One region of the Variovorax sp. 10L426 genome, then DNA from elsewhere that is predicted to be linked to it. Evidence: predicted binding sites of a transcription regulator. Region 1 holds the regulator's gene; the other holds the start of a gene.

Region 1 (4,422 bases):
GCCGCGTGCGTGTGCGATGCCCGCCGGACGTGGTGGTCTGGACGGACGCGGTTGCGCTGCGCCGCATCCTCGGCAACCTTGTCGACAACGCGCTCAAGTTCACGCCCCGGGGGCGCGTGCTGCTGGCATGCCGGCGCCGCCCTGATGCATGGCGCGTCGAAGTGCGCGACGCGGGCGTCGGCATCGCGCCTGAAGCACAGGAGCGCGTGTTCGGCGACTTCGAGCAGATCGGCAACATCGAACGCAACCTGCAGCGTGGCCACGGACTGGGACTCGCCATCGTGCGACGGCTGGCTGCTCGACTCGGCGTTGAGATCACGCTGCGCTCGGCGCCCGGGCGCGGATCGGTGTTCGGCTTCGAATTGCCGGCCGCACCGCTGGGCGCGCCGGTCGTGCCTTCGATGGTCTCGGCTACCGAAGCCGCCGCCCCGGGAACGCTGCGGCAGGGCCTTGGGGTGCTGGTGGTCGAGGACAACACCGTGGTCGCCGACAGCGTTGCGGCGCTGCTGCGCCTCTGGAGGGCGCGCCCGCACGTCTGCATCAGCGCGGCGGACGCATTGGCGTTGCCGAACCTTCCCGCTTTCGAGATCGCGCTGTGCGACATCCGGCTGCCGGGTGAGTTGGATGGCATTGCGCTCGCCAAGGAACTGCAGCGGCGAAGCCCGAACCTGGCGATCGCGCTGATCTCCGCCGACATCGACGACGCAACGCTCGAACTGGCCCGCGAACGCGGCTGGCAGGCGCTGCGCAAACCGGTGCAGCCCGCCGACCTGCGCGCGCTGCTGCTGCGGGCTCAAAGGCGAATCTAGAGCGCCTTGCGGAGATTCGCCGGCGCGATGCGCAAGGCCTCGCGGTATTTCGCGACCGTGCGGCGGGCGCATTCGATCCCCTGCTCCTTGAGCATCTCGGAGATCTGACTGTCGGACAGCGGTTTCTTGAGATCCTCGGCGCTCACGAACTGCTTGATCAACGCCCGCACCGCCGTGCTTGAAGCGTTGCCGCCGGTCTCGGTGCCCAGCGCCGAGCCGAAGAAGTACTTGAGCTCGACGGTGCCGTAGGGCGTCGCCATGTACTTGGCCGTGGTCACGCGGCTGATGGTCGATTCGTGCAGGCCCAGTTCGTCGGCGATTTCGCGCAGCACCAACGGTCGCATCGCGAGTTCGCCGTGTACGAAGAAGCTCTTCTGCCGCTCGACGATGGCGTTGGACACACGCAAGATGGTGTCGAAGCGCTGCTGGATGTTCTTGATGAACCAGCGCGCCTCCTGCAGCCGCTGCGACAGCGCCTGGCTGCCTTCGCCCTTGTGCTGCTTGAGCGCGCTGGCATAGATGTCGTGCACGCGCAGACGCGGCATGACTTCGGGGTTGAGCATGACGCGGAACTTGGTGTTCGTGCCGTTGCCGACGCGCGAAACGATCACGTCCGGAATGACCACGTTGCGTTCGACGTCCACGAAACGGCGACCCGGCTTGGGTTCGAGCCTGGCGATGAGCTGCAGCGCGGCGCGAACCTCGTCCTCATTGCTTCGCGTGAGCGTGACCAGTCGCTTGATATCGCGCCGGGCGAGCAATTCCATCGGCTGCTTGCAGATGGCGATGGCCGTCTTGCGGATTTGCGCTTCCTCTTCGGTCTCGTCCTCGCTCGCCAGGGCGCGCAGTTGAATGGTGAGGCACTCGCCGAGGCTGCGCGCGCCGACGCCGACCGGCTCCAGGCTCTGCAGCAGGCCGAGCGCAACCTGGAAGTGATGCACCAGGTCGTCGAACTGATCGTTGTCGTCTCCAGCAAGGCCGGATGCGAGCGCGGGCAGCGAATCTTCGAGGTAGCCGTCGTCGTTGAGCGATTCGATCAGGAAGCGCAGTGCCGCGCTGTCCGTGTCGCTCAGGCGAAGGCCCAAGGCCTGGCGATGCAGGAAGGACTGGAGCGACTCCTGGCTGCGCGCGAGTTCGGTCGCGTCGGTGCGCTCGTCGTCGCCGAGGTTGTTGGCGCGGGCCGGGGCATCGCCGCCCCATTCGCTGTCGTCGGGCGCAAGATCGACGGTGCCGTCGCCCTCCCAGTCGGGTTCGGAGTCCACGCCTTCGGCGACGGCGACTTCGGCTTCGCCGTTGACGGCGGTGGCGGATTCCGCCGCCGAGCCGGGCGCGCCGGCGACGAAGTCACCATCGACCTCGGCCATCCGGTCGTCATCGCGGACGGGTGCGTCGGCGGCATCGAGACCGAATTCCTCGCGCGCGGCCTCTTCGGCGGTGCGCTCGAGAAACGGGTTGTCGTCGAGCATCTGCTCGACTTCCTGCGAAAGTTCGAGCGTGGAAAGCTGCAGCAGTCGGATCGATTGCTGGAGTTGGGGTGTCAGCGCGAGATGCTGCGATACACGCAGCGAAAGACCCTGCTTCATGGAACGCGATCACATTCTGAAATGCTCGCCGAGGTAGACGCGCCGCACATCGGCGTTGTCGACAATCTCCGAAGGCGTGCCCTGGGCGAGCACATGCCCGTCGCTGATGATGAAAGCGTGATCGCAGATGCCCAGCGTTTCACGGACGTTGTGGTCGGTGATCAGCACACCGATGCCGCGCTCCTTCAGGAAGCTGATGATTCGCTGGATCTCGATCACCGCAATCGGGTCGATGCCCGCGAACGGTTCGTCGAGCAGGATGAAACGCGGCTGCGTGGCGAGGGCGCGGGCGATCTCGACGCGGCGGCGCTCGCCGCCGGACAGGGCCAGGGCCGGGGAATCGCGCAGGTGGTCGACGCGCAGGTCGGCCAGGAGTTCGGCCAGATGCTCCTCGATGCGCCGCTTGCTCAGGGGCGCCGGTCGCCCGTGGGCGTCGGGTTCGTACTGCAACTCGAGCACGGCCCGGACGTTTTCCTCGACCGTGAGCTTGCGAAAGATCGACGCTTCCTGCGGCAGGTAGCTCAGCCCCATGCGCGCGCGCCGGTGGATCGGCATGTGGGCGATCGGCTCGCCGTCGATGGTGATGTCGCCGGCATCGGCGCGAACCAGGCCGACGATCATGTAGAAGGACGTCGTCTTGCCTGCGCCGTTGGGGCCCAGCAGGCCGACGACCTCGCCCTTCTGCACGCCCAGGGACACGTCCTTGACGACCGTGCGGCTGCCGTAACTCTTTTGCAGGCCACGCGCCTCGAGGCGGCTTTCCGCCATGTCCGCGCCTGCGCTCATACCAGCGGTTTCAATCACTCTTTGCTTCTCCGCCCAGCGTGGTGGTGGACCGCAAGCCCTTGCCCTCGGCCGGCTTGGCGGCTGCGGCAGGCGCCGGCTTGGCACCAGGGGCGGCGCCCGGCGCCGCGGCGGTCTTGGGGGTGAGGATGGCCCGGACGCGGCCGCCGGGCTGGCTTGCCACGCCAGCGTTCGGTGGCAGCGACGAGCCATTGACCGTGAAGGTGTCGTTGCTCTGGTCGTAGACGATCAGCGGCCCGCTGCTCTCGTCGCTGACGGTGGCGCCGATCAGCCGACGCATCACCGCCTGGCGGATGAACTTCACGTTGTCGGCGCGGCTGTCGTATTCGATGGTCTCGCCCTGGCCTTCGATCCACTCGTCGGTGCCGGCATCCCGCTTCTGCTTGAAATATGCCAACTTTCCGGGCGCAGCAGTGACGACGCCGTACTGGTAGCCCTCGGGATCCTGCCGCACGTCGATGCGGTCGCCGCGAACGACGATCGTGCCCTTGGTGACCACCACATTGCCGGTGAACACGCTGGTCTGCTTGAGATCGTCGTAGCGCATCGAGTCCGCTTCGATGTTCATGGGCTTGGCGCGGTCGGCCTTTTCGGCCTGCGCGACCGAGGCCATGCCGGTCAGGGCCAGAGCCAGCCACAGAGCGCGACCGGCATGACGAAAGGGAGTGGAGGTGAGGGGCGATTTCATAGAGGCACGAAACTTGCTCTGCGATTGTATGCCCCCGGGGGATGCGGCCTTGCGCGGCCTTGACGAAAAAGCCCGCCAAAGCGGGCCTTTCGGGGGAAGGAAGTCGGGTCGGCCCGACCTTGTCAGCCCTTTCGGGCTTCGGCGACGAGGGAATCCACGACCTGCAGCGCGCGTTCCATGGAACCGGCCGTTTCACCATCGACATACCAGCGCCCGGCCACGCCGAATGCCGGCACGCCGGCCACCTGGAAGTCGCTCGTGAGCTGGCTGGCGCGCTTGGCCTTGCCGACCACGGAGAAGGACTTGAACAGTTCGGCGAACTTCTTGGCGTCCAGGCCCGGCTGCTTCTCGGCCCAGGCCAGGATGGCCGCGTCGCCCATGATGGGCTGGCGCTGCTTGTGAATGGCGTCGAACAGGATCGGCTGGAACTCGTCCACCTTGCCCATGGCTTCGAGCGTGTAGTAGAGGCGCTGCTTGGCTTCGGTGTCGTTGCCCACGAAGGGAACCGGAACGCGCTTGAACGCGACGTGAGGTGGCA
Region 2 (4,422 bases), on a different contig from region 1:
GCCGATGTCCGAATCGAAGGTGTCGCTGGCGGTCGCGACGCGGGCATTGCGCACCACCAGATCAAGTTCGCGAATGGTCATGTTTCTCTCTTGCGGGATTCTGATTCGAGTTCAGGCGTGCGCGTCGAACAACTGGCCCCAGCCCTTGACGCTGCGCAGGTCGACGCCGACGGTCTTCAACGCCTTCCACACCACGGTGGCCACCGAGTCGTAGATCGGGATGCCGAGTTCGCGCTCCATCTCTTCGACCAGCTGCGCACCATGCAGGTTGGTGCACATGATGGTCATGGCGTCGGGCCTCTCCCGGGCCACCTCGCGAAGCATGCGGCGCAGCGTGTCGGGCTCGACTTCGCTGAACGAGAAGTTCACCTTCAGGTCGAGGTGCCGCTCGGCGACGCAGTCAATGCCGATGCCGGCGTAGTTGGCAACGATACGCCGCTGCACGTCCTCGACATAGGGCGAGACCAGGCCCAGCGTGCGCGCGCCCTGGGCCGACAGAAGTTCGTTGAGCGCCAGCACCGAGGTGGTGGCAGGAATGCCTGTCGCCTCGGTGATGCGGGCGCACAGTGCCCGGTCCTTCTCGAAGCCGAGCCAGCTGGCCGAGGTGCCGCTCCAGCAGATCACGTCGACGTTCGCGTCGGCCAGCAACCGTGCGGCTTCGAGGATCTTGCTGTCGTCGAACTGGTTCAGGGACGCATCGCGCATCGAGATTTCGGTGACGGTGAAACGCGAGAAGTGCGCCGAGACACCAGGCACGCTACTGACCATCGCGCTGGTCAGCGGTTCGAGCGCGGTGTTGGACGACGGCGTCAGCACGCCAATGAGTTTGCGCTGAGCCATGATCAGACCGGCAGCTTCTTGCTGTAGTCGATCAACATCGTCGAGCAGACGAACAGTCCGGCACCCGCTGCCGCGAACAGCATCAGCGCCAGGAAGTAGGAGCCTGTGGCTTGCACGATCAGGCCGACCACGATCGGCACGCCGATGCCCGCCACATTGCCGCCCAGGTTCATGGTGCCGCCGAGGAAGCCGACCCGGGCGCGCGTGCCGAGGATCGCCGGCACGCACCAGAACAGGCCGCACCAGCGCAGGAAGAACAGCGTCACCGACAACAGGACGACGACAGCGATCGGGTCGGTGATCTGCGAAACCATGTAGATCGAGGCGGTGGCAATGATCGACGAGAAGCCGAACAGCGTGCGAAGCACCTTCCCTTGCGACGCTCCGCTCGCCTGCCACTTGTCGGCGAGCCACCCGCCGAACATTTCGCCGACGAAGCCCGAGAAGAACATGATGAACACCGCGCCGCCCATCTGCTTGATGTCGAAACCGTGCACCTTCGAGAGGTAGTTCGGCATCCAGGTGAGCAGGCCGTAGAACAGTGCGTTGAAGCACATCCAGCCGAAGAACATGCCCCACACCGAGCGGTAGCGGAAGAAGTCCAGCACGCGGCCGCTCGCATCCTTCGATTCCTTGGCGGCATCGGCGGCATGGCTGGCCTCGATGTAGCTTGCCTCGGCTTCATTGACGCCAGGATGCTGCCGCGGATGGTTGCGGATGTAGCTCCAGGCGAAGAAGCCGGCAAGCACGGTGCCGATGCCGGCAATGACGAACGAGAGGCGCCAGGATCCGAGCAGGCCGATCAAGGCCGAGATGAGGATCGCGCCCAGCGCGGCGCCAAGCGGTGCGCCGCCATCGAGCAAGGTCGCGCCGCGGCCCCGCTCGGTCTGGGTCATCCAGATGCCATTGAGCTTGCCGCCAGCCGGGTAGATCGGCGCTTCAGCGGCTCCGAGGCCCAGCCGCGTCAGCAGCAGCGGGACCCAGCCGGTGCAAACAGCGGCGATCGCCTGGAAAAAGCCCCAGCCCAGGGTGGCGCCGGCAATCACCACGCGCGGGCCGTAGCGGTCGGCCAGCATGCCGCCCGGAATCTGCATCAAGGCATAGGTCCAGAAGAAGGAGCTGAGCAGCAGGCCCTGCACCGCCGGGCCGATGTCGAACTCCTTGGCGATCAGCGGCATGGCCACCGACAGCGAAGCCCGATCGATGTAGTTGATCGAGATCAGGAACAACATCATCAGGAAGATCTTCCAGCGCACCTTGGAGGGCTGGAGGGCTGGATTGGCGAGCGCCGTTTGCGGCAGAGCCGTCGTGGATTGCATCTGTTGTCTCCTTGGTTGCATATCGCCCTCGGACCCTCGCAAGCCCCGAGCGGAAGCTGATGAGGCGAAATTTAGGCTCTGACGACACAACTGTCAACGTCGTTGTTGACAATAACGCCAACACTATCGAAAACACCTATGTCGAAGCAATGATGCGGGGCGACACCCTCCCGGCACCGGCGGACCCGGCAAACCCCTGGCACGCCTTTATGGCGCGCTAATTGCTTCCGGTGTGGGCTAGTATGCGAGCCACCCGAGGCACGCTCGACGCACGGAAAAAGAATGTCCATTCACGCCGCACTTCACCACGTCACTCACTACAAGTACGACCGTCCAGTGCAGCTAGGGCCTCAGGTGATCCGCCTGCGCCCGGCACCGCACTGCCGAAGCAACGTCATTTCGTATTCGCTGCGGGTCGAACCCGAGCAGCACTTCATCAACTGGCAGCAGGACCCGTTCGCGAACTACCTCGCGCGGCTCGTGTTTCCCGAGAAGACACGCGAATTCAAGGTCACGGTCGATCTCGTGGTCGAGATGGCGGTCTATAACCCCTTCGACTTCTTCCTCGAACCGCAGGCCGAGAACTTCCCTTTCAAGTACACCGAAGCACAGGCGCAGGAATTGGCGCCCTACCTCGTCGCCGACGAGGCCACGCCGCTGGTGCAGGCCTACCTCGACAAGATCGATCGCAAGACGCAGCGCACCATCGATTTCCTGGTGGGGATCAACCAGCAGGTGCAGAAGGACGTCAACTACCTGATCCGCATGGAGCCCGGCGTGCAGACGCCGGAAGAGACACTCACCAACGGCTCCGGCTCGTGCCGTGACTCGGGCTGGCTGCTGGTGCAGTTGCTGCGCCATTGCGGGCTGGCTGCGCGCTTCGTGTCGGGCTATCTCATCCAGCTCACGCCGGACGTGAAAGCGCTCGACGGTCCGAGCGGCACGACCGTTGACTTCACCGACCTGCACGCATGGTGCGAGGTCTACCTCCCCGGCGCCGGCTGGATCGGGCTGGACGCCACGTCGGGCCTGCTGGCCGGCGAAGGCCATATTCCGCTCGCCTGTACACCGACGCCGTCGAGCGCCGCACCGATCGAAGGCGTGGTGGATGACGCCGAGGTCGAGTTCGGCCACGAGATGAACGTCACGCGCATTCACGAATCGCCGCGCGTGACCAAGCCCTACACCGAAGAGCAATGGGCCGAGGTGGTCGCGCTCGGCGAGGCGGTCGACAAGCGCCTGAAAGCCGGCGACGTGCGCCTCACCATGGGCGGCGAACCGACCTACGTCGCCACGACCGACCGCGATGCGCCCGAATGGAACACCGACGCGCTCGGCCCCACGAAGCGCTTCTACGCCACCGAACTCGTGCACAAGCTGCGCGCGGAATACGGCAAGGGCGGCTTCCTGCACTTCGGGCAGGGCAAGTGGTATCCGGGCGAGCAGTTGCCGCGCTGGGCGCTGTCGATCTTCTGGCGCGCCGACGGCGAGACGCTATGGCACAACCCCGAACTCTTCGCCGATGAACGCACCCCCACGCACTACACGAGCGAAGACGCGCGCCGCTTCACTACCGTGCTCGCGCACCGCCTCGGCCTGACCGAGCGCTACATCCAGCCCGGCTACGAGGACGTCTACTACTACCTCTGGCGCGAACGCCGGCTGCCGGTCAATGTCGATCCTTTCGACTCGAAACTCGACGACGAGATGGAACGCGTGCGCCTGCGCCGCGTGTTCACCCAGAAGCTCGATGCCGTGATCGGCTACATGCTGCCCATCGAGGCCTCGAACGCCGACGCCGATGCGCCCGCACTGGCTGGCCCGGGATGGAAGACCGGCCCCTGGTTCCTGCGCGATGACCGCATGTACCTGATCCCCGGCGATTCGCCGATGGGTTATCGCCTCCCGCTCGACTCCCAGCCCTGGGCCAGCAAGGGCGACTACCCCTACCTCGTCGAGCGCGATCCGACCGCGCCGCGCGGCAGCCTGCCCACCGCCGCTGATTACCGCGCGCGCTATGCGAGCGCACCCGCGGGGCCGGACGCAGACCGCGGCGCCGTGCCCTACGCCTTCGGCAATCCTCAGGCCACGCCCGCCACGGTGCGCATGCAGACGCCGGGCGGTGAAGGCGGCGATGGCGGTGAACACGCCGACGCGACGCAGGATCCCACCATTGCACGTCATCCGCGGCGCGGCGAATCGGCCCATTGGGTCACGCGCACCGCGCTGTGCGTCGAAGTGCGCGACCCGCGCCGCGCCAACG

What was found. Region 1 encodes sigma-54, which starts transcription at its own class of promoters, with help from an activator protein. Its sites were predicted from a motif close to TGGCANGNAANCTGCTTT; they were not measured.
Region 2: AC1DHL_RS17745 (transglutaminase family protein) is a predicted target of sigma-54. The motif match lies at 2,370-2,387, and genes of this name have one in related genera.

Annotation. Positions count from the first base shown of each region.
Region 1 is NZ_JBFTJF010000016.1:43,165-47,586, reverse strand. It holds gene AC1DHL_RS22295 (sensor histidine kinase) at 1-809, shown strand, start outside; gene AC1DHL_RS22290 (RNA polymerase factor sigma-54) at 806-2,392, opposite strand; gene lptB (LPS export ABC transporter ATP-binding protein) at 2,402-3,178, opposite strand; gene lptA (lipopolysaccharide transport periplasmic protein LptA) at 3,189-3,884, opposite strand; gene AC1DHL_RS22275 (thiol:disulfide interchange protein DsbA/DsbL) at 4,007-4,422, opposite strand, start outside.
Region 2 is NZ_JBFTJF010000011.1:193,925-198,346, reverse strand. It holds gene hydA (dihydropyrimidinase) at 1-81, opposite strand, end outside; gene AC1DHL_RS17755 (maleate cis-trans isomerase family protein) at 112-840, opposite strand; gene AC1DHL_RS17750 (MFS transporter) at 843-2,159, opposite strand; gene AC1DHL_RS17745 (transglutaminase family protein) at 2,442-4,422, shown strand, end outside.